DNA from 3 places in the Chlorobaculum tepidum TLS genome. Region 2 is predicted to be linked to each of the others. Evidence: riboswitches for the same ligand, from Rfam matches in the RefSeq annotation. Region 2 holds a riboswitch; each other region holds the start of a gene.

Region 1 (10,355 bases), 170 kb from region 2:
AAATTGCTATTGTGTTCTACCTCAGTCCGAGCACAAAGCAAATGAATCGGGATCAATCTTGCACTCAAACCGTATATCAAACTCAAATCCACCCACAAAAAAGCGCCGGGCTGGCACCCGGCGCTTTCAGAATCAATCAAATCATTCTCACGAACAACCAGTCGTCATTCCGCAATCCTCGCACACTTTGCAAGTGCCGTTCTGCTTCACTCTCACCGATCCGCAATTCTCGCACTGTTCGCCTGTGTAGCCTTGCATTTTAGCCTGGGCGGCCTGACTTTTCAGGACGCTTTTTTCGTCGTGGTGCGGTTTGGTGGCGTGGGCGGCGAGTTCCAGCTCCGTGGCCTTTGACTTCGGCGCGTGGCCGTTGCCGCTTCCATTGCCGTTACCGTTGGCAGGCACCTCCGGCACCTCATCGACCGCTTTGACGTGCACGAAATCCTTGCGCCCGAGATAATCGTAGCCGATGGAGCGGAAAACGTAGTCGAGAATCGAAGTCGAATTCTTGATGACTTCGTGGCCCTGCACCGCGCCCGCAGGCTCGAAGCGGGTGAAGGTGAAGCTATCCACCAGCTCTTCGAGCGGCATACCGTACTGGAGCGCCTTGGAAGCGAGCACGGCGAAGCAGTTGAGCAGCCCCTTGAACGACGCGCCCTCCTTGTACATGTCGATGAACACCTCGCCCAGCGAACCATCTTCGTACTCGCCGGTTCTGAGGAACACCTTGTGGCCGCCGACGTACGCCTCGCGAATGTAGCCTTTGCGGCGCTTCGGCAGCATCCGGCGCTCGGAGCGGTGATAGACGCGCTCGACAATGCGCTCCTGCACCTCTTTCGGCCCCTTGGTCTCGTCAAGATCCTCCTCGGTACCGAGCATGATGACTTCATCCTGCGGCGAGGCATTGGAGATGTTGAGCGGCTGCGAGAGCTTGGAGCCGTCGCGATAGATGGTAATCGCCTTGACCATCGACTGCCATGCGGCCTCATAGACGTCACCAATTTCAGCGGTGGTAGCGCTGCTGGGCATGTTGACCGTTTTGGAGATCGCCCCCGAGATAAAAGGCTGCACGGCGGACATCATGCGCACGTGCGCCATGTGGTTGATGTAGCGCTTGCCTTTGCGGCCGCAGGTGCTGGCGCAGTCGAAAACCGGCAGGTGCTCCGGTTTGAGGTGCGGCGCGCCCTCGATCATCATGGTGCCGCAGACGTAGTCGTTAGCCGCCTCGATGTCCTCCTCCGTCGCGCCAAGCTCGCTCAGCATGTCGAACGAAGGTTCGTTGAGCTGCTCTTCGGTGAAGCCGAGGGAGTGGCAGAACTCCTCGCCGATGATCCACTTGTTGAAGGCGAAACGGATATCGAAAACGCTTTCAAGCTGCTTTTCGACCGCTTCGATCTTTTCGTCAGTAAAGCCGCGGCTTTTGAGCCACTGATGGTTGATGCCGGGGCATCCGCGCAGGGTGCCGTGGCCTTTGCAATACTTCTCGATCTCCTCGATCTGCTTGTCGGAGTAGCCGAGGCGGGCAAGCGCCTTGTGCACCGACTGGTTGACGATCTTGAAGTAGCCGCCGCCCGCGAGCTTCTTGAACTTGACGATGGCAAACTCCGGCTCGATGCCCGTGGTATCGCAATCCATAACGAGGCCGATGGTGCCGGTCGGAGCGATCACACTCACCTGCGCGTTGCGGAAACCGTACTTCTTGCCCTTCTTTAGCGCCTCGTCCCACACCTTTCCGGCGGCCTCGAACAGCTCCTTCGGGCAGTACTCGGAGTCTATGCCGCGAGGTTTGACGACCAGCCCTTCGTACTCCTCCTCCGAGCTGTTGCGCGCGGCGCGACTGTGGTTGCGAATGACGCGCAGCATGTCGTCGCTGTTCTCGCGGTAGCGGGCGAACGCGCCGAGTTCCTTGGCCATGTCGGCGGAGGTGACGTATGCCTGACCCGTCATGATCGCCGCGATGCCGCCCGCGATGGCGAGGGCGCGCGGCGAGTCGTAGGGAATGCCGAGCACCATCAGGACGCGCCCGAGGTTGGCGAAACCGAGGCCAAGCGTGCGGAACTCGTAGCTCAGGCGGGCGATGTCTTTAGACGGGAAGTGAGCCATCAGTACCGAAATTTCAAGCACCACTGTCCAGAGTGCCGAAGCATGCTGGAGTTCGGTGATTTTGATCTTGCCGGTCTCTTCGTCGAGGAAATGAGCGAGGTTCAGACTGGCGAGGTTGCAGGCCGTATCGTCGAGGAACATGTACTCCGAGCACGGGTTGCTGGCATTGATACGGCCACTCTTCGGACAGGTGTGCCACTCGTTGATGGTCGAGTCGAACTGAAGGCCGGGGTCGGCGCACTTCCAGGCGCTCATCACGATCTTCTCCCAAAGGTCACGGGCGCGCACGGCACGGGCCTCCTTGCCGGTGGTGCGCTCGCGAAGCACCCACATTTCGTCGTTCTGCACTGCCTTCATGAACTCGTTGGTCACGCGGACGCTATTGTTGGAGTTCTGACCGCCGACGGTCTGGTAGGCCTCGGACTCGTAATGCGTGTCGTACTCTTCGAAATCGAGGGTCGTGTAACCCTGCTCGACCAGCGCCAGCACGCGCAAAATGTAGCTCATCGGTACGCCGCGATGCAGGGCGTTCTTGATGAGGGTGTTGAGCATCTCGTTCTCCTGACGGTCGGTGCCGCCCTTGAGCGCCTCATCGACGATCGCTTTCAGGAAGCGCGAACAGATTTTGGAACCAGCCACCATCGAGGCCACCTTGTCCTCCTCCTTGGCCTTCCACTCGATGAACTTTTCAACATCCGGATGATCGATGTCGACGATGACCATCTTGGCTGCGCGGCGCGTGGTGCCGCCCGATTTGATGGCGCCAGCCGCCGAATCGAAGATTTTCAGAAAGCTCATCAAACCCGACGAACTACCACCGCCGCTGAGCTTTTCGCCCGAGCCGCGAAGGTTGGAGTAGTTGGTGCCGGAACCACTGCCGAACTTAAAGACGCGAGCCTCGCGCACGGCCAGGTCGAAAATGCCGCCCTCGTTGACCAGATCGTCCTTGACCGACTGGATGAAACAGGCGTGCGCCTGCGGGCGGCTGTAGGCGTCTTCCGACTCGCGGATTTCGCCCGTCTCCGGATCGACGTAGAAGTGTCCCTGCGCCGGGCCATTGATGCCGTAGGCAAACTGGAGACCGGTGTTGAACCACTGCGGCGAGTTCGGCGCGGCCATCTGCGCCAGCAGCATGTAGACTACCTCGTCATAAAATGCCTGTGCGTCCTCATCGCTGTCAAAGTAGTTGTACCGCTTTCCCCAATCCTGCCAGCAGCCCACCATGCGGTGCGCAACCTGCTTGATGGAGTTCTCGCTGCCAGTCACCGGAAGGCCGTCCGCGCCGATGACAAGATTGCCCTCGGCATCACGCTGTGGCACACCGGTCTTGCGGAAATATTTCTGCGCCAGAATGTCGGCGGCAACCTGCGACCATGATACCGGCACTTCGACATTATTCATTTCGAAGACCTTCGAACCGTCCGTATTGCGCAGCACGGAGGTTCTGAGCGTGTAGTCGAAACGGTCATAGACGTTTTCACCAGGGGAAGTGAACAGGCGGGCGATTTTCATGTGGAGTCTCCAGAATCGATAATTGGTTGTTGATAGATAAATCCTTTTTATTCCAAGACTTACCTGACGTCAGCACACAGAGGATGCCGTTGCGTATCGTGACGGTGAGATTGCTCAACGCAATATAAACCACCCCGCCATACTGAGGAAACAGCTTGGGCGAACTGACGAAAAAAGATCGAGGAATAACCAGGTTTCGATCGTTGAACGGGTCGCCAAGCTCTGTTCCCGGAGCCATTCGGCGCCAACCACTACGGCAGGTCTCCTGACTTCGATGGCTGCGAAATTACTTCGACGTTTTCCTCCGGGCAGCCTTCCCCCGCATTCCCCGTGGTTATCAGAGGTTGGCGGAGTGGATACACCCGATCCGCAACGGCCACAAAAGCAGAGCTGCTCCTGTCGTCGCGCGACATACCATCTTACAGTTGCGGGCACAGTGTGCGATTCACACGCACTTCCCTATTATCCGGCATCTTTCATCCGGCACCGTAATGCTGAAAGAACTCATCAATGGTAACGATTTTTTGGAAGGCAGACAACGCCGGAGGGTAATTTTCCGGCTGCCAGACGGGTGACTTAACGAGGGTAAACCCGCGCGATGCGGACACCAAAACGCTTTACGGGCGAAGCCCCGGAAACAACTTTTTTTCTGGCGGAGGCGAAACATTATTTCACCTTCCACCGCGCCGGATCGACCGTCACCAGCCACTCCAGCGTGCGACGGATTCCCTCCTCCTGCGGCACGTGGCTTTGCCAGCCAAGCATCGTGCGGGCTTTCGACACGTCGGCCAGCGCCCGCGAGGCGAGCACATCAACCGCCTGCCGGGTGAGGAGCGGACGCTTCTTACTTCCGGCGATCCGCCAGACAAACTCCATCACCCCGGCAACGGACCGAACCATGCCAAACGGCAGGTGAAGCGATGGCACCGGCGAGCCAATCGCCACGGCAACGCGCCGGCACACCTCCTCGAAAGTGATCGCCTCGCCGTCGCAGGCCATGAACGCCTCGCCCACCGCTTCCGGACGGGAGGCGGCCAGCATCGTCAGATCGACGAGGTTGTCGATATAAATCATGCTCATCGGCGCGTTGCGCGCCCAGAAAAAGAGTTGCCGCCGGAGGATGCTGTCGGCCAGCAGCGGAAACAGCGTCCGGTCACCGGGGCCATAGACCCACACCGGGTAGAGAATGCTTGCTGAAAGCCCCCGCTTTATGGCCGCCCACACCTCGTTTGTGCCGCCGATTTTCGTATCGGGATAGGACTGCTTCCGCGCCTTGTAGGGGGTCTGCTCGTCGATGCGGCCAAGCAAGTGGTGATCAAAACACTCGAACGAACTGACATGCACCAGCCGTCCGACACCATGCCGAAGCGACGCTTCGCACACGTTGCGCGTACCGCCAACGTTGATGTCGATGAACTCCTGCATCTTCCCCCAGTCGGAGGTCAGCGCAGCAGCATGCAGCACGAGGTCACTCTCACGCACGGCGGCATCGACCGCGGTGGCATCACGCACATCCCCCTCGATGACCTCCACACCGGAAGCCCGCAGCGAATCGATGCATGCATTCCCCTTCCGCACCAGCGCCTTCACGCGACAGCCATCCGCCAAGCACCGCCCCACCAGATGCGACCCGATAAACCCGGACGCGCCGGTAACAAGAACGGTTTTGGCCATAATTACAAACTGTCGATACGGTTTTCACTCTGCTGTCCCCCTTCCCACAGTGGGCAGTTCTCCACTGCCTTGCGAATACCGCTTTCGCACAGAGTCCACAACTCAGGGGTCACTTTTTTCTCAGCCATATGTTTGTAAGCGTACGGGCAAAAAGTTGAGCGAACCCCGGACAAAATGTCGTCGATAATCGATTGAACTGCAACCGATGTGGTGTCCGCCTCATAGTTCTCTCTGAATACCCGCTTGTGAATCCGCTCAAGATCAAGAAAAAGAGCAAGCAGAACCAGGCGTACACGGTCAAGGTACTGTTCGTAGTACAGTCCTCGCTCATAATCCTGGGTCACATAAAGCATCTGCTTTTTCCGGCGCACCCAGAGCACTATATACTGATTGAAAAAATACCCAATGCCTGTGAGTATAAGACCGAATCCCCAAAGCTCGAAAGTGGATGCTTTAAAAAAATATTGCGCCACCGTCACCCCTCCCGCGCCCGCAATGGTCATCGCAGGCAGTGACTTAAGAAAGTCCTGGGCTTTATTTCCAAAATCCAGACTTTCTTTTACCGATTCAAGATAAGCGCTACGCAGCTTCTCGTTTTCCTTAAAATTAAGGTCACGCCCCTTGGAAATAACATCGATGCTGCGCAGACTGGCTTTCATCGTGGCGACGGCGCTCGTCACATAACTGCGTTCGTCAGAGCTAATTTGCGGTGCCTGCTCTTCAATACCCTTCAGCACATCTTCGACGTAGGTAGCCATGGTTTGCGAAGGAGCATCATTGGAAAACTTGCCCGACATGGCCCAAACCATGCGCACAGCTGTTACCGTGGGAAGCAATGCGGTTTTTGACATATGATTCTCCTTGTAACTGGTTTTATTGATTTAACGCAAACCACGAAGCCTATTGCTACCATTTTGTCAATGTCGAGTATCGGAACCATTCGCCTGTTCGCTCACTGACAGGCTGACAAAACATGTTGATTCTACAATGTGAGCTCTCTCGCTCTTCCCCAATTCATCATTCATAACTCATCATTCCTCACTCTCCCCTCTTCTCCTCCCGCTTTCTCAGCAGCTCGACCAGCTCGGCGATAAGCATGACCTGGCTTTCAAAGGCTTCGGTGAGGCGTTCCATATCGATCGGTGCGGCTGGCGGTTGCGCTCGGTTTCAGCGTCGAAAAGGATCGGCTTCTAGCAGCCTTCGAAGAGGCTGAAGATGCACTTCATTGATGGCCGCAAGTGATGATAGTGGCAAGATGGGTTGGGGTAAACCTGTGAAATGTTATAAGTACAAACGACGCATAAAAAGATACGCTTTAACGAAGCAAAAAACGTGATTCCGGCATTAAAACTACCCGAAGCAACGCCGTTGCAGAGCTGGATGCTTCGCTTCGCTCAGCATGACAGAAAAGAATGGTGCTCCAGTAATTTTTATCGATTTCTCCGGGAACGCTTCTTTTCAAAAACCCAGCCGCACAAATCATCTTTCCATAATCAAGCACTGCAATCGCTGGAGACACGGTCGAGGATGGTCAAATACCAGCGCTCGCCGATTCTCGTCAAGTAAAACACCAGATCGTTTCCATTCACGTCAACCAGCACAACGCGAACGCTTTTCGCTTCGAGCGCTCGAAAGCGGTCGATCGTTTCCTGCGAAATCTCCTTCAGTCCGCTCCGCTTCAGGTTAATCGCCATGGTGCTCAACAAAACATCCCGGTGTTTTGGGTCGCAAAACAGGCCGGTTTTCGACCAGGCCTCGCGCCCGCAATCATACACCGGCAACGCCGCGTACCTGAGAGGCGCACCGCCCCTGATTTTTGGATAAGGGAAGTATTCGGGAACCGGCTTTCTGAAATCGATCCGCGAAACGGCTTTGAATACATTGAAAACGCCTTGGCGGTAGATGACGACCACGCCTTGTTTTGGATGGACAAAGCGGTTCAACCGGACAGCATCTCTCGAACCGAAGGCGTTAACCACACCGGCCACCACGCCGTCCGGAGGCTGCATGCGGGACATGGCATTTCCGCCATCCGCAAACAGCAGGATGATCGAAAAGATGAACAAAACACTCACGCGGCGTATCGGAACAACTGCAAATCTGCTCATGCTGCACAACAGTTTAGAGACGGTAAAGCCGTTCTTCATTTTCTCGCGCTCAACGCTCAACTCTTCCCCTCCCTCTTTTTCAGTACATCCACCAGCTCGGCGGTAAGGGCGGACTGGCGCTCGATGGCTTCGGTAAGGCGTTCCATGTCGGTGCGGCGGCTGCGTTCGGTTTCGGCGTCGAAAAGGATCGGCTTCTGGAAACCTTCGGAGAGACGGAAGAGGTGCAGGCAGATGCGGATCAGAATGACATAGACGACCGGCAGGAGGTATTCGCCAAAAATAATCGGCATCTGCTGGTAGTGCCGGATGACCGAATCCCAGTCGCCGATGGCGAGCGCACTCCACTGGACGAAAAAGTAGAGGTAGATCAGCGGATGAAAAATCATAAAAAAGCGCAGGACCCTTGACTGACGCTTGTTCGCCGGGTCGCTTTCGTATTTGGAGAGCAGCCACGGAAAGTGGCCGACCAGCATCGCCGCGCGGCGGTCGTTGAGGTAGCGCGCGCCTTGCAGCGCCGAGTCGATGAATGAAACCACCTGGCTCAGGAGCGCCGCCGAGAGAATGGTGGCCAGAAAAGCATAGCTGAAGTCATCAAACTTGAACGATCCGGCCAGATATGGCAGGGTGATGGTTTTGGGCTTGATGACGATGAAAAGCATCGCGATTCCGGCAAGAATCACCGAAAAGGTGTGCAGCTTGCGCGCTTGGCGCAAACTTTCGACGACCGCCTCGGCGTTGGCGCCCTGCATGGAGTTGCCGGGCGGATCGAGGCGCATCAGGGCCGCCGAGTCGGTCGATGGCGAGTAGAGGCCGTTGACGCCGATCTGGCATCCGGTCACGCCATCGTAGCGCGTGGAGAGATCGATGGTGCTGCGGCTCAGATTGACGCCGTCGAGCCGCGCGCCCGACAGGTCGGCTCCGCGAAGATCGGCCCCGCGCAAATCCGCGCCGGAGAGCGTCGCTTTCGCGAAAGTCGCGCCGACGAGGTCGGCCTCCGAAAGATCGATGCCTTTCAGGTCGGCGGCGCTGAAATCGGCCTGGCTGAGGTCGGGCCGGACTTCCGGCTGCGCTTTGCGCCAGTGGTTCCAGCTTGCGACTCCAGCTTTCAGCCTGTCGAGATGTTTCTTTTCAGCCATGCAACTTATTGAAAATCAGTTCGTTACGGTCACGGTTCTTTCGCCCGCCGTCTTCTGCGTTCTTTCGAGCCAGGCGAGAATGGCGTTGAAGAGCGAGGCGCTCCGCGTCACCTGCGTGTAAGCTTCATCGACGGTCATGTCGCGATTTTCCTTCCGCATCTTCATGCCGAGCTTGCGGGCCGATTCGGCGACGGCGGCGATCTCGCGCGCCAGGTCGGCCTCGCTGTCGATGACGGGAGGCCGCATCATGCGCTGGATGTAGCCGATGTTGTGGCGCACACTGTTCTCGATGATACCGTCGTTGATGCTGTGGCGCTCTTTGTTGAAGTCGTCGTAGCGGGTGTTGTGCAGTGGCATCGAGAGGTCGCCGCAATAGTGGGCGCAGTAGACCAGCGGATACTTCGCATATTTGCCGCTCTTTTTCATCGACTGATACTCCCTGACCGAACCGATGATCGCGCCGTACAGATGCCCTTCGTCGTCGTTGGGCCGGTTGTAGCGTTCAACCTGCGCCATGACCATTTCAGGAGTGACCCGCTTGTTGGCGTTGTTATTGTAGTAGTGATTCGGGCTTTCGACCGGACTGAACATCTCTTTCGACTTGGCCACATCGGGCGCGGCGGCGCTGTACCAGAGGTCGAACCCGGCGGCCTCGGCGATGGTGAGATGGGTTTTGTCGTGCCAGGCGTTGGCTTCGGGCTGGAACGGCTGGGCGCAGAAGAGCGCCGAGATGGCGACGATACGAAGGAGCGGCGAGCGCATGATGGTTCCTGCTGAAAGGGTTGGAAAGCGAAACAGCTCTTGCGCAAACAAGATACGCAGAAACGGGGATGAGCGGCAACAGCGGAGGGCTGAACGGTCAGAGATTTTGCCGGGCCGCGACTTCCGGTGAGCGGAGTGGCGCCCGGCGACGGCAGGTCAGGCGGACATTTCGAGCATTCTTTTGATCGACTTCAGCGCCCCTTCGCGCAGGCTCTCGTCAACGGTGATCTCGGGCGAGCGGTTCACCATGCAGAGATAGAGCTTGTCAAGCGTGTTCTGCTTCATCTGCTTGCAGACGCTGCGCGGATTGGCCGGGTCTTTGGGCGCAGGAATGAAAACCTTGCCCGGCGAGCGTTTCTCCATTTCGTAAAGAATGCCCGGCTCGGTTGCCACGATGAAGCTTTTGCGCGGACTCTTTTCGGTGTAATCGAGCAGGGCCGAGGTCGAGCCAACGAACGAAGCCTGACGCAGCACCTCCTCGCGGCACTCGGGATGAGCGATCAATTCCGCATCCGGATACATCGCCTTGGCTTGGATCATGTAAACCTCGGAGTAGGCGTCGTGCACATAGCAGAAGCCCTGCCAGAGCAGCATGTCGCGCCCGGTGCGCTTCATCACCCATGCGCCGAGGTTGCGGTCAGGACCGAAGATGATCTGCTGCTCCGGCGGAATCTGCCGCACGATATGCTCGGCGTTCGACGAGGTGCAGATGATGTCCGAAAGCTTCTTGATCGCCGCCGACGAGTTGACGTAGGTAATGGCAATGGCGTCGGGATGCGCCTGGCGGAAGGCGCGGAACTCCTCCTCCGGGCAACTGTCGGCCAGCGGGCAGCCCGCGCCCGGATCGGGCATGAGCACCATCTTGCCAGGATTGAGAATCTTGGCGGTCTCGGCCATGAAGTACACCCCGGCGAAAACGATCACGTCCGCCGACGTCTTCTCCGCCGCCCGCGCCAGGGCGAGGCTGTCGCCCACGATGTCCGCCGCCTGCTGGATTTCCGGCAGGGTGTAGTAGTGGGCAAGGATAATCGCGTTCATCTCCTTCTTGAGAGCCTGCACCCGC
Region 2 (10,355 bases):
GCGCTGCGAGGCGTTCGGCCACGTCGCCAGCAGGCCCTTGCCGAGTTCGCTGCCGGTAACCTCCACATGCTGCTCGATTTTCGAGCGGAGCCACTCGAGTTCGTCCTCGGCTTCGACCGCCGAGAGGCTGACCATTTCGAGGTTGCAGCGTCCGGTGAAGGCGCCATCGACGTCGTAAACGTAGGCCACGCCACCCGACATGCCCGCCGCGAAGTTGCGGCCAGTCTTGCCAAGAATAACCACCTTGCCACCGGTCATGTACTCGCAGCCGTGGTCGCCCACCGACTCGACAACCGCCTCCATGCCGCTGTTGCGCACGCAGAAGCGCTCGCCAGCCATACCGCGGATGAAGGCCTCGCCGGAGGTCGCTCCGTAAAAGGCCACGTTACCGACGATGATGTTCTCTTCAGGCACGAACTTCGACGATTTGGGCGGATAGGCGATGATCCTGCCGCCCGAGAGGCCCTTGCCGATGTAGTCGTTGGCGTCGCCCACCAGCTCGATGGTCATGCCTTTCGGAATAAAGGCCCCAAGGCTCTGGCCAGCCGAACCGATGAACTTCAGGTGGATGGTGTCATCCGGAAGTCCCTTGCTGCCATAAGCTTTCGTGACCTCGTGGCCCACAATGGTGCCTGCAGCACGGTTGGTATTCTTGATCGGCAGCGTGGTCGAAACCTTCTCGCCACGCTTGATAGCCGGTTCGCAGATCGCCATGAGTACGCGCATGTCGAGGCTCTCCTCGATACCATGATCCTGCGTTATGGTGCAGTACGGCGTATCGTTGTCTCCGGTATCGACCTGGTGCAGAATCTTGGAGAGATCGACGCCCTTGGCCTTCCAGTGCTTGATGGTACGAGAGGTGGCAAGCAGATCGGAACGACCAACCAGTTCGTTGAGCGTGCGGATGCCGAGCTTCGCCATGTACTCGCGCACACCCTGGGCGAGGAAGCGCATGAAGTTTTCGACGTGCTCCGGCTTGCCCTTGAAGTTCTTGCGAAGTTCCGGGTTCTGCGTGGCAATGCCGACCGGACAGGAATCGTCCTGGCAGCAGCGCATCATGATACAGCCCATCACCACCAGAGCAGTGGTGGCGAAGCCGAACTCCTCTGCACCGAGCATGGCCGCGATGACGATGTCGCGCGCCGTCTTGAGCTGGCCGTCCGCCTCGACGACGATCCTGCTGCGCAGATTGTTGAGCATGAGGGTCTGGTGGGTTTCGGCAAGGCCGAGCTCCCACGGCATACCGGCGTGCATGATGCTCGAAATCGGCGATGCACCCGTGCCGCCATCGTGACCGCTGATGAGCACCACGTCGGCGTGAGCCTTCGCAACGCCCGCCGCGATGGTGCCGACGCCAACCGTCGATACCAGCTTGACGTTGATGCGCGCGGAACGATTGGCGTTCTTGAGATCGAAGATGAGCTGCGCCAGATCCTCGATGGAGTAGATGTCGTGATGCGGCGGCGGCGAAATCAGCCCCACGCCGGGGGTCGAGTGGCGCGTTTTGGCGATCCACGGATAGACTTTGGTGCCGGGAAGCTGGCCGCCCTCGCCGGGTTTGGCGCCCTGCGCCATCTTGATCTGAATCTCTTCGGCGTTGGTCAGGTACTCGCTGGTGACGCCGAAGCGACCCGACGCGACCTGCTTGATGGCCGACATGCGGCTGTCGCCGTTGGCGTCGCGCACGAAGCGATCCGGCTCCTCGCCACCCTCACCGGTGTTGCTCTTGCCACCAAGGCGGTTCATGGCGATGGCGAGCGTTTCGTGTGATTCCTTGCTGATCGAGCCGTAGGACATCGCGCCCGTCTTGAATCGTTTGACAATCGCCTCTACCGGCTCAACCTCGTCGATCGGGATTGGCTTCTCGGAGAAGCGGATATCCATCAGACCGCGAATCGTGCAGTAGTGCTCGCTCTGGTCGTCGATGAGCTTCTCGTACTTCTTGAACAGCTCGTAATCGCCCGTGCGGCACGAGTGCTGGAGATAGTGAATCGTCTCCGGATTGAACAGGTGGAACTCGCCATCGTGACGCCACTTGCGATCGCCGCCAGCCTCGAGGCCGCGATTGACCTTGTTGCCGCCGGGCGGGAAAGCCGCCTCGTGGCGCTTGCGGACCTCATCGGCCAGCGTGTCGAGACCGATACCCTCGATGCGTGACGGAGTCTTGGTGAAGTAGGTATCGACCACTTCGGTGTTGAGACCAACCGCCTCGAAAATCTGCGCGCCGCGATAGCTCTGCACGGTCGAGATGCCCATCTTGGCCATCGTCTTGACCACACCCTTCACGGCCGCTTTCACATAATTCTTGATCGCCTTCTTCTCGTCGTGCGTAATGCGCCCCTGGGCCACCTGCTGGCGAATGGTTTCGAACGCGAGATAGGGATTGATCGCCCCCGCGCCATAGCCGATCAGCATCGAAAAGTGGTGAACCGTGCGCGGCTCGCCCGACTCGACGATGAGACCAACCTTGGTTCTGAGACCCGCGCTGATAAGGAAGTGATGAAAGCCGGCAAGGGCCAAAAGAACTGGAATCGGCGCACGCGACTTTTCGAGTTCACCCTTGTCGGAGAGAATGATAATGTTGACCCCCTCCTGATTGATCGCCTTTTCAGCCTGACGGTACAGGTCCTGCATGGTCTCCTGGATACCTCGACCACCTTCTGCGACGTTGTAGAAAATCGGCAGGGTAATCGCTTTGAAGCCAGGCTTGTCGATGCCGCGAATCTTTTCGAGGTCTTCGTCAGTCAGAATCGGATGCGGAATCCTGATGCGGCGGCAGTTGATTTCGTCCGATTCGAGCAGATTGCCTTCGGCACCGAGCATGACGGTTGTCGAGGTGACAATCTCCTCGCGGATCGAGTCGATCGGCGGGTTGGTCACCTGGGCAAAGAGCTGCTTGAAGTAGTCATAAAGCAGCCTCGGACGGTTGGAGAGCACTGCCAGCGGCGTATCGTTGCCCATCGAACCAATGCATTCGGTGCCGTTCTGGGCCATCGGCCTGATCTGAAGCGTAAGGTCTTCATTGGTATAACCAAACGCCTTCTGGCGAGCGGTGATGCTGTAGTTGTCCTCGTCGGGATTCTTCATGCGCTCACGCTCCGGCAACGAAGCGAGATCGATGACATTGCGCTCGATCCACTCCGTGTAGGGCTTCTCCGAAGCGATGCTTTTCTTGATCTCCTCGTCGGAGATGATGCGCCCCTCCTTGGTGTCGACCAGGAACATGCGTCCCGGCTGAAGGCGATCTTTCTTGATGATCTTTTCAGGATCGATATCGAGCACGCCGACCTCGGAAGCCATCACCACCAGGTCGTCGCTGGTTATATAATAACGCGACGGGCGCAGGCCGTTACGGTCGAGCACCGCGCCGATCTGGATGCCGTCGGTGAAAACCACCGATGCGGGGCCGTCCCACGGCTCCATGAGGCAGCTGTGATATTCGTAGAAAGCTCGTTTGTCCGGGTCCATCGATTCGTTGCCCGACCACGGCTCCGGGATGAGCATCATCGCTGCGTGAGCCATCGAGCGGCCGCACATGACAAGCAACTCGAAAGCATTGTCGAGCGTGGCCGAGTCGCTACCCTCTTCGAGCAGGATCGGCTTGATCTCTTCGAGCGCACCCTTGAAAATAGAGGACTGCATGTTCTTTTCACGCGCCTTCATCCAGTTCACGTTGCCGCGCAGCGTGTTGATCTCGCCGTTGTGGCTCAGAAAGCGATAGGGATGAGCGCGATCCCAGCTCGGGAAGGTGTTGGTGCTGAAGCGCGAGTGCACCATCGCGATGGCGCTCTCCATATCCGGGTCTCTCAGTTCGGGATAGAACTCCTCGACCTGCTCCGGATTGAGCATGCCTTTATAGACAATCGTGCGGGCCGAAAAGCTCGATATGTAGAAAAAGCTGCTGCCGAGAAGACCCGACGTAAAGCGAACGCGCTTAAAAATACGGCGGCGGATAATGTAAAGCTTGCGTTCGAATTCAAGGTCTGACATGTTGTCGTTGCCGCGGCCAACGAAAATCTGCTTGACCACCGGCTCCTGCGAACGGGCGGTCTGGCCGAGCGTGGAGTTGTCGGTCGGTACCTTGCGCAGACCGAGATATTTCTGACCTTCCGCCTGCACCATCTGGCGACAGATATCCTCGATGGCGCGGCGCTGCGTGAGGTCTGGTGGGAGAAAAACCATGCCGACGCCATACTTACCCGGTTCGGGAAGTTCGATGTTCCTCTGGGCGCACACTTTGCGCATGAACTTGTCGGGAATCTGTATCAGGATACCAGCGCCATCACCGGTGTTCTTCTCGTAACCGGTGGCGCCACGGTGCTTCATGTTCACCAGCACCTGCAAGCCCTGCTTGATGATCTGATGAGACTTGACACCCTTGATATTGGCTACGAAACCAACACCGCAGGCATCATGCTCGAACTGTGGATCGTACAGGCCCCCTTCATGCTTTGCTTTCATATTTTCAGGCACATCAATTCAGAAAAATTCAAAAATACAGGACTTTCCTTGCGCAAAGGCCAGAATATAAGGTATTGAACAGAAAATTCATGACCTTTTACCTTCAAGCCAAAAGCTTCAGGCCAAACAGAATGTCGCGAAACCGGAAGTCCTTGAAAGTTCAGGCTTTGCCCTGTTTGACGACGACCTCCACCTTTTTCTTCAGCTCCTCCTGGTCGCCCAGATAGTAACTCTTCAGCGGCTTGAGATCGTCGTCAAGCTCGTACACCAGCGGAATACCGGTAGGAATGTTCAGACCGACGATATCCTCATCCGAAATGTTGTCGAGATATTTGACCAGCGCCCTGAGCGAATTACCGTGAGCTGTAATAATGACATTCTTGCCATCGCGAATCTGCGGTGCAATAGTCTCGTGCCAGTAGGGAAGGAAGCGCGCAACCGTATCCTTCAGGCACTCCGTGGCAGGCAGTTCCTGAGAGGACAGCGAAGCATAGCGCGGGTCCTTGCCCGGCCAGAACTCATCGCTCTCGGTGAGAGCCGGTGGCGGCGTGTCGTAGCTGCGGCGCCAGATCAGCACCTGCTCGTCGCCGTGGCGCTGGGCAGTCTCTGCCTTGTTGAGCCCCTGCAATGCTCCGTAATGGCGTTCGTTGAGACGCCAGTTTTTTGTGACGGGAATCCACATGAGATTCATCTCGTCGAGCACCGTCCAGAGCGTCCTGATGGCGCGCTTGAGCACCGAAGTGTAGGCGAGGTCAAACACGAAACCCTCATCCTTGAGCAGCTGGCCAGCGGTTCTCGCCTCTTCTCTTCCTTTCTCGGAAAGATCAACATCCACCCATCCGGTGAAACGGTTCTCCCGGTTCCACTGGCTTTCGCCGTGCCTCAGCAGGACAAGTTTCTTCATGTAACGCTCCTTGTGCTCGTAAATTGATTCTTGAAAAAGGAAAGAGTGCGCCATTTACAGGCTTGGCAATTTAATATTCTGAAAAACCATTCTCAAACATTCTCTCAGCGACGTGCAACCCCCTGAAATTCCTGCGACAAGGGTATTTTTTATAAGGCGTTGAACACCCTGTTATGGCATTATCGTTCGAAATATTATATCTTATATGATTTTTGACGCTTGATGACCGAACCTGAGCCCATGGCAACGGCTACCGTTGCCCGTCGGACGGAGGAACAAGCCAGCGCCCACCGGGCGGCACTTCAGTAACCAGCACGTATCAGATCTGAACACCATGAACGTCAATAATTTCAGATTAAAGCTCGGCGGAAAAGAGTATATCCCCATCGTCATCGGTGGCATGGGGGTCAATATCTCGACCTCGGAGCTCGCCTTGTCGGCGGAACGGCTGGGAGGTATTGGTCATATTTCCGATGCCGAGGTGATGTTTGTCTGCGACCAGCTGTTTGGAACCTCATACGTAGCCGACAAGCGCCAGATGTATGCGTCGAACGTCAACAATCGCGACAAATCGTCGGTGCATTTCGATCTGGAACAGCTCGCCGAAGCTCAGAAGCGGTTTGTATCCCATACCATCAGTCAGAAAACAGGCAATGGAGCGATCTTCATGAATTGCATGGAGAAGCTTACGATGAACAACTCCGCCGCGACACTCAAGGTGCGCATGGAGGCAGCCATGGAAGCGGGAATCGACGGCATCACGCTGGCCGCCGGACTCCATCTGAGAAGCCTCGATCTTATCAGCGAGCACGAACGGTTCCGTGACGTCAAGCTCGGCATCGTCATCTCGTCGGTGCGAGCCCTCTCGATCTTCCTGAAACGAGCCATGCGTTTGCAGCGGCCGCCAGACTACATTGTGGTCGAAGGTCCGCTGGCCGGTGGCCATCTCGGCTTCGGCCCAGACGACTGGCAGTCGCAAAGCCTGCAATCCATCGTGGCTGAAACGCTCGCCTTTCTCAAAAAGGAAAATCTGGATATTCCGATCATTCCTGCGGGCGGCATCTTCACCGGCACCGATGCGGTCGAGTACCTGCAAGCGGGCGCTGCCGCCGTGCAGGTGGCCACGCGATTCACCATCGCCAGGGAGTCTGGCCTGCCGGACGAGGTCAAGCAGCATTACATCAACGCCAGCCCGGAGGATGTGGAGGTCAACCTTTCATCGCCTACCGGTTATCCGATGCGAATGCTGAAACAGTCGCCGACCCTGTACTACAGCAGAAAGCCGAACTGCGAAGGACTTGGCTATCTGCTCGATAACAACGGTCAATGCTCCTATATCGACGATTACTACGAGGCGCTCGAATCAAGGAACCCCGCAGAGGGCCGTTTCGTGGTCAAAAACCACACCTGCCTCTGCACCGGCATGGCTCGCTACGACTGCTGGACCTGCGGCCATACGGTTTCACGGCTGAAGGAGACCGTCAACCGGTTGCCGGACGGCTCCTGGCAGTTACCTTCCGCCGAGGATATTTTCATGGACTACCTCCTGAGCGAAAACCACTCGATCAGAAAACCGGAGATCAAAAAGCAAGGGTGAGCGTCAGTCTTTTTGCCTCAGACAATCAGATAGCTTACCTTGGATGGAAAGGAACAAGTGCGTCTCTCGCGCCTGTTCCGTCACCATGTTCCAACCAGAAAACAGCCTCCTTCCAACATGAAGAAACAACTGCTCTCCTGGTTGAGGCTGTCTGCCTCGTTCATCATCCTTCTCCTGGCGGCCATTGCCGTCAACCAGCTCTACAGTCTTTCGGTAGTACTGAACGGCCTTCTCCCCTACTCCGGCTATGCATTCCTTGCCCTTTGGGTTCTCTTTTTCGCCGTTACGCTTTTCACCGGTTTGCGGCTCTGGAGCGCACCGAAAGCGCCTCCGCTGGCCGACCGGGTCGGAGGCAGCAACTTCGAGCCGTATATCGCCTGGCTGGGCAAATCGCTCGCCGTGCACCACGCCCATCCTGACGGCGGCAGAAAGGAGCACGACCTGCGCTGGATCAAGGCCAATATCAAACTCCACGAGGTCGATGCGCTCAACACAACCAAAACCGTAGCCACGAAAAACTTCTTCATCGGCGCTTTCGCCCAGAATACCTCCTACGGCACGACGACATCGCTGGTCAACAACATCAAGCTTGTCTGGAACATCTACGCGAGATACCACCACAAACACTCGATCAGGGAGTTCCTGCGACTGCTCAGATCGGTCTACGAGTGCCTGCCGCTGTCGGATTTCAACAAGGGTGAGCTTCCGGCGCACATCAAGCCGATCATCCAGTGCTCGTTCAGCAATACACTCTCCTCTTTGCTGCCGGGAGGAAACCTCCTGACACCATTCTTCCTGAACCTGTTCCTTGCGGGCGCAACCAACACCTACCTCACCTGCCTTGCCGGCATCATTGCCTCGAAGCACTGCCAGGTGCTCTCGCTCGAAGACAAGGAGGAGATTGTGCAGCAAAGCATGTTCGAAGCGGCATTCATGCTCAAAGAGATCGTCAAGGAATGCAACCCGATCCTCTCCGTCACCATCAGCAACGCCGTCAAGAAGGCGGGCATCGAAAGTCTCGACACCGTCACCGCGCCAACATCAAGCAGCAGCCTGGCGCAAGACATCGTCTCCCACCTCGCCAGCTCGATCAAGCACATTATTATGGAGAGCGGGAAAGAGTAAGGGAGAATGATGAATTGAAAAGAGTGTCCCTGCCTCGGGGGGCGTCCTGTTCGGGCTGAAAAAAAATCGTCCAGCATTTGCCCAGACCCTTCTTTTTCTTATACTTCATCCGATTATGTGGTGCCCGCCATGGAAACATACGGGCTTAAAAGGGAATCCGGTGAGAGTCCGGAACAGTACCCGCTGCTGTAATTCCGCGCTGGCCGCAAGGCTGGCGACAAGGTTTGCCGACAATGCCACTGTCCCGTTCAGGGATGGGAAGGCCGGCAGAATCCGGGAAAGTCAGAAGACCTGCCTCATATTTTTTGGCTTCGGGAATAAAGCAACATACTACCATGAAACACAACTCCGTTCCGCTTTTCGGAACAGGCTGGGTTCGGGCATCGATCCGGTCGATGCGCAGCCGACTGTTCCGCTCGCTTTTCAGTCGATTCGTTCCTCCTGTCTATCACGATCTGTTCCGCTCGCCTTTCGGCGTCCCGGCGCGATTCGTGCTGTTTTCCATCGCCCCCCATCGATCCTGTCGCACTCATCTTATCGGCTATTGTTCGCCTTTTTCGCGTCAATCCGGTCAACACTGTCAACACGATCATCAAGGGCATGACGGTTTTACCGTCGCCGGTCATCCGCTGACCGCCATTCCGTTCTGGCAACTCAACTGAAGCAAGAAAACAAGTGGTTATGAAACAATATGTTATGGCGACAGCACTACTGTGCTACGCCGCTCCGGCTTACGCGGCCTATCCCCTCACGACCGACGATACCGGCACCCAGGGCGCCGGCGGCTGGCAGATAGAGCTCCATACAGAATTTTCCACCAGCAGCAGGACCGATGGCGGCGTCCGCATCAAGGATCGTGAAGACGACGCGACAACGGTGATTTCGTATGGCGTCGCAAAGCGCATGGATGTTATTGTCACCTTGCCGTACCAGTGGTATCAGCATCGGCAAGGGCAGCTCGTTACCGACGATGAAAGCGGCATCGGCGATATGACGGTCGAACTCAAGTGGCGCTTCCTGGAAAACGAAAAGAGTGGTCTCAGCCTTGCCGTGAAACCCGGCATTTCGTTGCCGACCGGTGACGCCGACAGGGGCCTCGGTACTGGTCGGGTGACCGGCGGCGCGGTGCTGATCGCCACAAAAGAGTTCGGGGCGCTGACGCTGCACGCCAACGCCGGCTACCATCGCAACGCTTACGCACTTGACGCGGATGACGCAGCGTGCAACAAGGACATCTGGAACGCATCCCTTGCGGGCGAATATGCGTTTTCGGAAAAGCTCAGGGCAGTTGCCGATATCGGTCTCGAAACGGCCACAGAGAAGGGTTCACGCACACATCCTGCATTTCTTATTGGTGGACTGACTTACAGCATCACCAAAGATTTCGATTTCGATTTTGGCATCAAGGGTGGTTTGAACGATGCCGAACCTGATACGGCTGTGCTGCTGGGCCTGGCCGCACGATTCAATTAAAGGAGGATAACCATGACCAATTTGAAATTCCGCTTTTTCGCCGTGGCCTCGATGGCCGTGGCTTTTATGCTCTTCGGTGGCGGCGAGGCTTATGCCATGCACATCATGGAGGGCTTCCTGCCGCCGGGCTGGAGCCTGTTCTGGTGGCTGGTGTCGCTGCCGTTTTTCGTGCTCGGCTTCATCTCCCTGCGCCGGATCGTGGCGAGCAATCCGCGCATGAAGCTGCTGCTGGCCATGGCGGGGGCGTTCGCCTTCGTGCTCTCATCGCTCAAGATTCCCTCCGTGACCGGGAGTTGCTCGCACCCGACCGGCGTCGGGCTTGGGGCGATCATGTTCGGGCCGTCGGTGATGAGCGTGCTCGGCGCGATCGTGCTGCTCTTCCAGGCGCTGCTGCTGGCGCATGGTGGCTTGACCACGCTCGGCGCGAACGCATTTTCGATGGCGATTACCGGGCCGTTCGTGTCATGGGGTTTGTACAAACTTTTCGACAGTTTGCGCTCGCCGCGCTGGCTGTCGGTCTTTGTCGCTGCTTCGATTGGCGATCTGGCAACTTACGTGGTCACCTCTTTTCAGCTCGCCTTCGCGTTCCCTTCCATCACCGGCGGCGTTGTCGCTTCGGCGGTCAAGTTCCTCGGTATTTTCGCCATCACCCAGGTTCCGCTCGCCGTGAGCGAGGGCATCCTGACGGTGATGGTCTATAACGCCATCATGGCCTACACGGGTCAATCATTCTTTGGCGCGCAGTCGCTTTCCAGGGAGGTGAAGTGATGACAAAAGCTTCGACAAAGAGCAATC
Region 3 (10,355 bases), 470 kb from region 2:
GTGCATCGTCGAGCGCGAACCACGCCATGTCGGCGACCTCCTCTGGTTGCGACTGCAACGCGCCCGATCCGGTTCCGGCAAACACCAGCGCCACGGCGTGGAAGTTGTGCTCCGGGAATATCTCCTCGAACCAGCCGACGAACGTTTCCGGTGCAAAGTCGAGGTTCGTCTCCTCCTTTACTTCGCGAACGACGGCATTTTCGACAGATTCGTAATCATCGATATGCCCGCCGGGAAGGCACCAATGATCCTTGAACGGATTGACGTTCCGCCTGGTGAGCAGGATGGTCGAACGCTCGCTTTCCGAGGGGTGGATGATGGCGCCGACGGTAGCTTTGGGCATGAGCAAGAGAGTTGAGGATTTGATGCACCTGCGAGAAATCACCTGCAAGATAGTGCAGGGGGTTTTTCAGGGCAAGCGGTTTTCGTGGGGGGGGGATTGGCGAAGAGTGGGTGGTGCGGGACTGTGTATTGCACTGCTGTTCGAGAAGTTTTTTCGCAATCAATTAACTTTTTGGTTTTTCGCAGAATTTCGTGAGTAAATGGTGAATATGGGTCAATCGACTGAGGCACGGCCAAAACGAATGCGCTTTGCAAAGAGTGTCCGGCCAAAGGATTAATCACATTAATGCTTTATCATATGATGAGTTATACATGTCTTTGACCGAACTGTTAAACTTGTTCATCAGGGATGGTCATGTGAGCATCCTTCATGCCACCCACGAAATTCTGCGAAGAACCAAAAAAACTGAGCTGTAACGAACTGAATGAATCTGCATACAAAAACCTGGGTACAGCGGTTGCCTGTGCCGATAGATGTGGCGTGGGACTTTTTCTCACAACCGGGTAATCTTGCCCGGATCACGCCGCCCGAAATGATGCTGAAGGCCGAGGGCGGCAATGCGGGAACGGCAATCTATGAAGGCATGAAGCTGAATTTCGTGCTCTATCCCTTTATGATGATTCCCGTGCGGTGGACGACCGAAATCATGAAGGTTTCCAAGCCCGATTTCTTCGAGGATCGGCAGCTGTCCGGGCCTTACGAGCAGTGGTATCATCGTCACCTCTTCCGCGATATCGAGGGCGGCACGGAGATGACCGACATTGTGGAGTATGCGCTGCCGTTCGACCTTTTTGGCGAAGTGGTCGAGGCGCTGATCGTCGGGCCTCGGCTTGACGAGGTGTTCGAGTACCGGCGGTGCAGGGTCGCTGAAATTCTGGGCGAGATGGCGTCTGAAACGCGCTGAAAACAGATACGGAAGATGATGGAATCGCAATCCGTACTATCGAATTTCCTGCTGTTCGCGGGCGGCCTCGCGGTGTTTCTGCTGGGAATGAAGTCTCTCAGCGCCGGACTGCGGAAGGCTTCGAGCGGACGGGTCGCGCATCTGCTCTCCACAATTACCGGCAACCCGGTGTCGGCGTTGCTGTCGGGCGTGGCGGCGACCGTGGCCGTGCAGTCGAGCAGCATGGTGATGCTGACGCTGATCGGGCTGGTGCAGTCGCAGATTCTCACCTTTTCGCAGTCGCTTGGCGTGGTACTTGGCGCGGAGATCGGCACCACCATGATGGCGCAGCTCATCGCCTTTTCGCCGGGTGAGTTCGGATTGCCTCTTTTCGCCCTCGGCTTTTTCCTGTCGCTCATTCGTCGGCAGCGTGTGCTCTCTCTTTTCGGCGAGGCGATCTCCGGTCTCGGTTTGCTCTTTTTTGGCCTCAAGCTCATGGGCATGGCGGTTGAACCGCTGCAATCGAGCCCGCAGTTTCTCTCCATTCTGACCACGCTCGATAATCCCCTGCTTTGCGTGCTTGCCGGTGCGGTCATGACGGCGATTATCCAGAGCAGCGGGGCGTTCATCGCCATTCTCATCACGATGGCGCAGCAGGGTGTGCTGACCCTCGAAGTGGCCGTGCCGCTGATGTTCGGGGCCAACATCGGCACCTGCATCACGGCGGCCATTGGCAGCGCCGGAAGCGTTCGCCCCGCCCGGCGGGTCTTTCTTGCGCAGCTCATGTTCAACGTCACCTACGTCATCGTCTTTCTCATCTTTCTGCCGCCCTGGCTCGACCTGATCCGCGCCATTTCGCCTTCCGATGCCGCCGGAGGGCTGGCGAGGCAGATCGCCAATGCCCACACCTTCTCCAACCTGTTCATGGCGTTGCTGTTTCTGCCGTTTCTGCCGCAGTTCGGGCGGATGCTTGTCAAGCTGCTGCCCGACGATCCCGATGAGATGGGGCGGATTCCTGCGGTGTGGCATCTGCGCACCTCGGCACTCGCCACTCCCGAGGTGGCGGTTGGGCTGGCCCGACTGGAGATTTCGCGCATGAACAAGATTCTCGGACGGATGGCAAGCGCGCTGCCCGTGCCATTCATTGGTGGCGGGAACGGGCGTGACCTCATCTACAAGCGGCTTGGGGTGAGCGAGGGGCTGATGATGCGCGAGGAGAAGCTCGATTTTCTGGAGCAGAAGGTTACTGCGTACCTGATCCGCGTCATGCAGGAGGCGGTCGGCGAGCCGCTGATCCGGGAGGCCGCGGCGCTGATGGCGCTGGCCAAGGAGATCGAGTCGGCAGGCGATGTGGTCGAAACCCTGCTGGCCGATTTTCCGTCGGGAAAGCTCAATGTCGGCTTGACCGCAGAGGGAAAGGCGGAGATCGAGCGGCTGCACGAACAGGTGTGCCGCGAGATCGCGGCCATGAACCTGGCCATCGAGGAGATGAGTCCCCGCAGGGCCTCGGCGGTGATCGAAGAGGGCAAGGCGTTCGACCGCATCTTTTTCGATCTTGGATTTTCGCACATGCGGCGCATCAAGAGCCGTTCCGAATCGGAGCGCACGCACGACCTGCATATGGAGCTGCTCCGGGCGCTCGACGTGCTGCATCATCAGGCCATGTCGATGGCACGCACCATCGTTGGCATGACTGCCGACCGCAATGCGTGAGTCGCTTGTAATTGCGATGGAAAATCGTAAATTCCGCCCACAAAGAAGATGTTCTTTCACATGATTAGCTGGTGCCGGTTTTAAAGCCGGAGAATAGGGAAGTACGTGAGATTCGTACACTGTACCCGCAACTGTACAACGGAAAACTGCCGCTGGCAGGTATGGCCACATGCCTCAAAGCCGCAGCCGGTGCACGTCACTGCCAGGCTCCTCCACGGAGCGGGCGGGAAGGCTGCATCGATTCAAGCCGTAAAGTCAGGAGACCTGCCAGTTACTCTTTGCTCGGAAACAAGACTACGGGTTAATAGTCAGGCAAAGCACTTCCGGTTTATCCAAAGACCAACAGCATCGTTTTCAGAATCCGTGCTCTCTGGCGGTATTTTCCGTTGAGCGCGGCTTTCGTCAGTCCGTTCGATCCATGCTGTGTTCTGGTGCCGGTTCAGTCCTTTTCCTCTATCCCTGTCTGTTGATGATTCAGTTAATTCAACACAGGACAACACCATGAACAGAAGAACGCTCGCCATCGTCATGGCGGCAATGCTCGCCAGCCCCACGCTCCACGCCGCCGAGACCGGTTCGGACTATCTCGGTAATGAAATCGTCGTCACGTCGAGCCGTGTGCCGCAGCCGAAAAAAGAGCTGACCTCGAACGTTACGATCATCACCAAAGAGGAGATTAACGAGTCGTCGGCCAACGATCTCAGTGAACTTCTCGCGGAGAAAAATCTTGGACAGATTCAAAAGTATCCTGGAACCTTGACCTCCGTTGGCATCCGCGGTTTCAGGACTGAATCCCACGGCAATGATCTCATGGGCAAGGTGCTTGTACTGCTCGACGGCCGCCGCGCCGGTACCGGAAACCTCGCCAAGATCATGACAGCCAACGTCGAGCGCATCGAAATCATTAGGGGGCCTGCCGCCGTGCAGTACGGTTCTGCGGCGATTGGCGGCGTGATCAACGTGATTACGGCCAAAGGTTCGGGCGCGCCGTCGGCGTCGATCGAGCAGAAAATCGGCAGCAACGATTTCTCCATGACCGAGGCGACCATTCAGGGAAAATCCGGACGCTTCGACTATTCAGGCAGCATCTCGAAATCCGATTCTGGGAGCTACAAGACGGCCAAAGGCGAGACCTACCAGAACACCGGCTACCACGACCAGAAGATGGCGAGCCTGAATGTTGGTTACGAGATTGCCGACGGCCAGCGGATCGGCATGATCGTTCACTCCTTCGATGTGGACAAGGCCGGCTCTCCGGGCTATTTCAGCTTGCCCGATCTCAATGCCTATACGGTTCAGAACAACCACTCCGTCGATTTCAGGTACGATGGTACGACCTCCAGCCGTACTCTTTCATGGATGGCTCGCTACTTCACCGGAAAGGACGAGTATCGCTATGTCGATCCGAACTGGGGTGAAAGCACCAACAATGTTGACCAGCAAGGGGCGCAGGCACAGGTTTCCTGGCAGCCGGGTGCCCTCAGGCTTACAGCCGGATTTGACTGGTTGAAATACGAGCTCGATTCCACTTCGGCGCCCACATGGGCCTCTTATGAAAATCCGGCCGGTTTTCTTCTCGGCAAATATGGCCTGTTCGACGAGCGCCTGATTCTTACCGCAGGCGTGCGTTACGATGATTATCATGTTGACATGAAGGAAGGCGAGGGCACGTCGAAGAGCAGGGACAACTTCGCGCATCAGGCCGGAGTGGCGTGGCAGGCAACCGATTTCCTCAAGCTCAGAGGTTCGTATGCCGAAGGCTTCAGGATGCCGTCGGCGCGTGAGCTTGCCGCCCATATCACTAGCTGGGGGACGACCTATATCGGCAATCCCGATCTCAAACCGGAATCGAGCGAGACGTATGAAGTCGGCATGGACCTTACCTGGAAAGGGCTCAATGGCTCGCTGACCTGGTTCAGCACCGACTACAAGGATATGATTCAGACCAAAGCGATTGCCCCAACGACCTACACCTATATCAATGTTGGCAGCTCGACGGTATCCGGAATCGAAGCTGAGCTTTCGAAGGTGTTTGCACTCGAGGGTTCTTCGTGGACGCTTGAACCATATGCCGGGTACACCTACCTCTTGCGGTATCGTGACAACCAGACCGGTGACGACCTGCTCTACACGCCGCAGTGGAACGCCAGCACCGGACTGAGAGTGCATGATGGGTGCGGGTTCAACGGCGCGTTCAACCTTGCCTACACAGGCAAGACTCTCGTTCAGAACTGGGAGACCGGCTTTGGCGAGGTGGTGCCGAAAGGCGGATTTACGGTGGTTGATCTTTCCGTATCGAAGAAGTTTCCGTTCGGAGGCAAGGGCGTGAAAGGGCCGGGAATCACGGTCAGGGCGGAGATTAACAACCTTTTTGACCGCGAGTACCAGTATGTCAAGGGCTATCCGATGCCTGGCCGCACCTTTGTTTTTGGTCTGAAGGCGGACATTTGATCCATGCTGTCATCAACAGAAACCGGTAAATCATTGCCGGTCATGAAACAGTTGATGTTTGTGCTGCTGCTCCTGCTTTTCGCGGGAGCGGCATCCGGGTCGGAGGGGCGCATCGTCAGCCAGTCGCCCTACATTACCGACACCTTGTGTGCGCTCGGTCTCGCCAATCGCATCGCCGGGGTGAGCCGCTATGGCGACCTCGACCTGCCGAAGACCGGCGGCGTGATCGATTCCGACCCGGCGGCCATCGCGGCGCTGCATCCCGGCTCTCTCTTTCTCTCCGACTGGACAAGCCGCGATGTTTGCAAGCGGGTGAGGCCTGCGGGCGCGAAGTGCGTCGTGCTCCAGAAGGAGGGCTACGAATGCCCCGTGCGGATTCCCGAGGGCGACTACCAGATCGTGCGCCTCGATGGCCTGCATTTTGTGTCGCCATCGCCAAAAATTCTCGAAGGACTCGCGGATCTGCAATGGCAGTTCGGCAGTCGGAATAAGAAAAATGAATCGAAATGACCATCACTACTTCCGAGCGCAACGCGCTCTACAAAGTCATTTACAGCCGCCGCGACGTGCGCGGCCAGTACCTGCCCGATCCGGTGCCGGAGGAGGTTCTCCGGCGGGTGCTCGATGCAGCGCACCACGCGCCGAGCGTCGGCTTCATGCAGCCGTGGGACTTCGTTGTTGTACATGATCTTGCCGTTCGCAAGCAGATCAAGGAGGGCTTTGAAGTCGCTCACGCCGAGGCTGCCGAAATGTTCGAGGGCGAGAAGCGCGAGCAGTATCGCACCTTCAAGCTCGAAGGCATTCTTGAAGCGCCGGTTGGCATCTGCGTCACCTGCGACCGCAGCCGCAGCGGCGAGGTGGTGATCGGGCGCACGGCCAATCCGGAGATGGATCTGTACAGCTCGGTTTGTGCGGTGCAGAACCTGTGGCTCGCCGCGCGCGCGGAAAATCTCGGCGTCGGCTGGGTGAGCATCATCCACCACGACCATGTGCGCCGGGTACTCGGCATTCCGGAGCACATCGTGCCGGTGGCGTGGCTCTGCATCGGTTACGTAAGCTTTTTCCACGAAGCGCCGGAGCTGGAGCAGGCCGGTTGGCTGCCGCGCCTTGCACTCGACGACCTGCTGCACCAGGAGCAATGGTAACTGATTTCGTAACGCCCATGACCAATATCGCCATACTCGGTACCGCCTCGGACGTCGGCAAGAGCATCGTGGCCACCGCGCTGTGCCGCATTTTCAGCAACGCGGGAGTCGATGTGGCGCCCTACAAGGCGCAGAACATGTCGAATAATTCAGGCGTCACGCCGGATGGTTTCGAGATGGGCCGGGCGCAGATCGTGCAGGCGCAGGCCGCTCGTGTCGCGCCCCACGCCGACATGAATCCGGTGCTGCTCAAGCCCAACACCGACACCGGCGCGCAGGTTGTGCTGCAAGGCAAAGTGTGCGCGGACAAGAGCGCTCGCGAATATTTCGGCGACACGCAGCGCTGGGCCGAGGCGGCCTTCGAGAGCCTCGACCGGCTTATGGTGCGGCACGAATTGCTGGTGATCGAGGGGGCGGGATCGTGCGCGGAGATGAATCTCTACCAGCGCGATTTCGTGAACTTCAAAACCGCCCGACGTGCCGGAGCAGCAGTGATTCTCGTAGCGGACATCGACCGTGGTGGCGTCTTCGCCCAGGTGGTGGGCACGCTTGCTGTGATTCCGCCGGAGGATCGTGCGCTGGTGAAAGGCGTCATTATCAACCGCTTCCGGGGTGACAAATCACTCTTCGAGGGTGGCGTAAAAATGCTCGAATCGATGACCGGCGTGCCGGTGCTTGGCGTCATCCCTTATTTTCGCGGCTTCACCATTGATGCTGAGGACGCTGTCCCATTGTCGTCCGTGGTCGATCCGAAGCAGGAGCCGTCCGGAGACAAGATCGGCGTCGCGGCGATCTACTTTCCGCATATCTCCAACTTCACCGACCTTGCGCCGCTGGAGCGCGATCCCTCGGTCGAGCTGCACTACCTCCACCGCCCGAAGTCGCTTGATGGTTACAAAGCGCTGATTCTGCCAGGCTCGAAGAACGTGCGCGGTGACCTCGCATGGCTCGAAACAATGGGCTGGCGCGACGAGATCGAAAAGTTTCGCAAGCGGGGAGGCATCATTGTCGGTCTCTGTGGTGGCTACCAGATGCTCGGCGCGTCTATCGCCGATCCGTACGGCGTTGAGGGCGCTCCGGGCGCGAGCGCGGGTCTCGCGATGTTGCCGGTCGAGACGGTGCTGGAACGCGAAAAAGCGCTCTGTAACAGCGTCGGTAAAATTGCCGGAACACCATTTTTTGTAAGCGGTTACGAAATTCATATGGGCCGGACGGCACTTGAACCGGGTGCGTCGCCACTCCTCGAAGTGACGGAGCGCAACGGCGTCGCAACCGACGATTTCGACGGCGCGAAGAGCGCCGACGGTCAGGTGACGGGTACCTATTTCCACGGCTTTTTCGACCGTCCGGAAGTCCGTACCTGGTTCCTGCGCCTGCTGGACGGGGGTTACGAATCGCCAAGGGGAGCATCCGTTGCTGATCCATTCGAGCTGCTTGCCAAGCATTTCTCGGAAAATCTCGATCTTGAGAAGTTGTTTGCTATTGCCGGTCTTTCGGTCAAAGGGGAGAAAGAGTCATGAATCACGATCATCTGCTGGCACATCGCCACGGCGACCGTTCGGGCGACAGGCTTGCGAGTGCCATTTCGCTCGACTTCAGCGTCAATCTCGCACCGATCGAACCTCCGTTGCAGGAGCTGTTCTCAACCTCCATTCCGCTTGCGCCCTATCCCTCGATGGATGGACACGGAGTGCGTGAGTTCTACGCGGCTCGATTCGGCCTCGATCCGGTGTGTGTGCTCTCGACGAATGGCGCAATCGAGGGCTTGTACCTGATTCCGAGAGCGCTTGGGATCAAGCGTGTGCTCGTTCCCCAACCCTCGTTTTTTGATTACGGACGCGCCTGCCGCCTTGCGGGAGCGGAGGTCGTCCCGCTTGCACTGAGCGAGTCTGGCAGCTTCGCCTTTCCCGGCATCGACAAGCTTGCCGATGCGCTTGCCGGATGCGACGCGCTCCTGGCCGGAAGCCCGAACAACCCGACCGGCACGCTGATTCCCAAGGAGTTGCTGCTGGCGCTGGCCTGCCGCTTTCCGGAGAAGCGGTTCATCGTCGATGAGGCGTTCATCCAGTTCACGGAGGCCTTCCCGTCAAACTCCCTGATGACCGAAATCAAGGCGTTCCGGAACATCGCTGTGGTGCATTCGCTGACCAAGTTCTACGCCATCGCCGGGTTGCGTCTTGGTGCGGTGATCGCGCATCCCTCGATGATCCGCCAGCTTTACGGTTACAAGGAGCCGTGGACGGTCAACGCCGTCGCGGAGCATGTCGCCGGGCAACTGCTGCACTGCGGCGAGTACGAGCGGGAGGTTCACGCCATCGTCCGCGAAGGACGCAAACAGATTGCCGACGGCCTTGCCGGGAACTCCGTGATCACGCTGCACGGCGGCGCGGCGAACTTCTTTTTCGCCTCCGTCGCGGACGAATTCAGCCTTGACGCGCTGTTCGATGTTCTCGCCGAACGCGGCATTCTCGTCCGGGACTGCCGGAATTTCGAGGGCGTTCCGCCGAAGTATTTCCGCTTCTGCATTCGCACCTCCGACGAAAACCGGCGTCTCATCGAGGCGCTGAACGATTTCGCCGAGTTGTCGAGGATCGCGAAAGCTGCCGTCGAGGAGGCGGTGTCGTGACCTGGTTGCTGATGCCAGCGGCGTTCCTGCTCGATCTGCTGCTTGGCGATCCGCAGTGGTTTCCGCATCCGGTGCGGCTGGTCGGCAAGCTTGCGTCCGGCGCGGAGCGGTTGTTCCGGGGGATGCGGTTCCTGCCGCTCCGGCTGGCGGGCATTTTGACGGCGCTGGTGGTCATCGGTACGACTGTCGTGACGGTGCTGGCGCTCGTGGTGGCGGCGTTTCTGCTTCATCCGCTTGCTGGCGTCGTCGTATCGGTGCTTTTGCTCTATTTCGCGATTGCACCGCGCGATCTTTACAACCACGGATCGGCTGTGCGGGATGCGCTTCGCGCGGGCGATCTCGAACTCGCCCGCCAGAAGGTGGCGATGATGGTTGGTCGCGATACCTCGATGCTCGACGAAGAGGGTGTGGCGAGGGCTGCTGTGGAGAGTGTGGCCGAGAATACATCGGATGGCGTGACCGCGCCGCTCTTTTACGGCTTGCTTTTCGGCCCTGCCGGGGCGTGGCTCTACAAGGCCTCGAACACGCTCGACTCGATGTTCGGTTACCGCAACGAGCGTTACAGGGAGTTCGGCTGGGCGTCGGCGCGGTTCGATGATTTCATGAATTACCTGCCGTCGCGCCTGACGGTTTTGGCGGTTGCGGGCGCGGCTTTTATTTTACGGCTCGATCCGGCGGGTGTTTTCCGTTCGGTGAAGCTGGGGGCGACGTTGCACGAAAGTCCCAATGCGGGCTATCCCGAAGCGGCATTTGCCGGAGCACTCGGTGTCACGCTTGGCGGCGAGCGGAGCTACGGCGGAGTCACCAAAACCGTACCGACGCTCGGGCTTCGCGAAGGCGCGCTGGATGCCACGACGATCACAGGCGCCATGCGCCTGATGTACGTTGCCTCGGTTCTGTTCATGGCCTGTGGCGCGCTGCTGCTTTTTATTCTTTCCAAGTCTCTACAATCGTAATCAGTTATGTCACAAAAACGGGTTCTTCTTTTCACAGGTAACGGCAAGGGCAAAAGCACGGCCGCGTTCGGAATGCTGTCGCGTGCGCTCGGCCACGGTCTGAAAGTGCGTGTCATCCAGTTCGTCAAGGCCCAGGAGGGGGTTGGGGAGGTGCTTTTCTTTACGCGCTTCGAGGATGTCGAGTGGGATCACTACGGCAAGGGATTCCTGCCGACCAATCCCGACAGCCCGATGATGG

The links. Region 2 has a riboswitch for cobalamin ahead of AYT24_RS01930 (hypothetical protein). Riboswitches for the same ligand answer to the same signal wherever they lie in the genome.
Region 1: it holds a riboswitch for cobalamin, as region 2 does, so the genes downstream of both, AYT24_RS02720 (hypothetical protein) here and AYT24_RS01930 (hypothetical protein) in region 2, are expected to answer to the same signal.
Region 3: it holds a riboswitch for cobalamin, as region 2 does, so the genes downstream of both, AYT24_RS04295 (TonB-dependent receptor plug domain-containing protein) here and AYT24_RS01930 (hypothetical protein) in region 2, are expected to answer to the same signal.

Annotation. Positions count from the first base shown of each region.
Region 1 covers NC_002932.3:577,926-588,280, reverse strand. Annotated here, with positions in the region: gene AYT24_RS02725 (vitamin B12-dependent ribonucleotide reductase) at 148-3,612, opposite strand; gene AYT24_RS02720 (hypothetical protein) at 3,578-3,850, opposite strand; cobalamin riboswitch at 3,850-4,118, opposite strand; gene AYT24_RS02715 (SDR family NAD(P)-dependent oxidoreductase) at 4,279-5,286, opposite strand; gene AYT24_RS02710 (hypothetical protein) at 5,289-6,137, opposite strand; gene AYT24_RS02705 (hypothetical protein) at 6,780-7,394, opposite strand; gene AYT24_RS02700 (pentapeptide repeat-containing protein) at 7,451-8,530, opposite strand; gene AYT24_RS02695 (hypothetical protein) at 8,546-9,292, opposite strand; gene nadA (quinolinate synthase NadA) at 9,449-10,355, opposite strand, start outside.
Region 2 covers NC_002932.3:407,656-418,010, reverse strand. Annotated here, with positions in the region: gene gltB (glutamate synthase large subunit) at 1-4,461, opposite strand, end outside; gene gpmA (2,3-diphosphoglycerate-dependent phosphoglycerate mutase) at 4,622-5,365, opposite strand; gene AYT24_RS01940 (nitronate monooxygenase) at 5,700-6,962, shown strand; gene AYT24_RS01935 (hypothetical protein) at 7,080-8,087, shown strand; cobalamin riboswitch at 8,189-8,401, shown strand; gene AYT24_RS01930 (hypothetical protein) at 8,423-8,749, shown strand; gene AYT24_RS01925 (transporter) at 8,769-9,560, shown strand; gene AYT24_RS01920 (energy-coupling factor ABC transporter permease) at 9,573-10,328, shown strand; gene AYT24_RS01915 (energy-coupling factor ABC transporter substrate-binding protein) at 10,328-10,355, shown strand, end outside.
Region 3 covers NC_002932.3:879,565-889,919, forward strand. Annotated here, with positions in the region: gene AYT24_RS04280 (NUDIX hydrolase) at 1-343, opposite strand, end outside; gene AYT24_RS04285 (SRPBCC family protein) at 768-1,247, shown strand; gene AYT24_RS04290 (Na/Pi cotransporter family protein) at 1,263-2,939, shown strand; cobalamin riboswitch at 2,992-3,226, shown strand; gene AYT24_RS04295 (TonB-dependent receptor plug domain-containing protein) at 3,441-5,390, shown strand; gene AYT24_RS04300 (hypothetical protein) at 5,433-5,900, shown strand; gene bluB (5,6-dimethylbenzimidazole synthase) at 5,897-6,535, shown strand; gene AYT24_RS04310 (cobyric acid synthase) at 6,553-8,055, shown strand; gene cobD (threonine-phosphate decarboxylase CobD) at 8,052-9,161, shown strand; gene cbiB (adenosylcobinamide-phosphate synthase CbiB) at 9,158-10,117, shown strand; gene AYT24_RS04325 (cob(I)yrinic acid a,c-diamide adenosyltransferase) at 10,124-10,355, shown strand, end outside.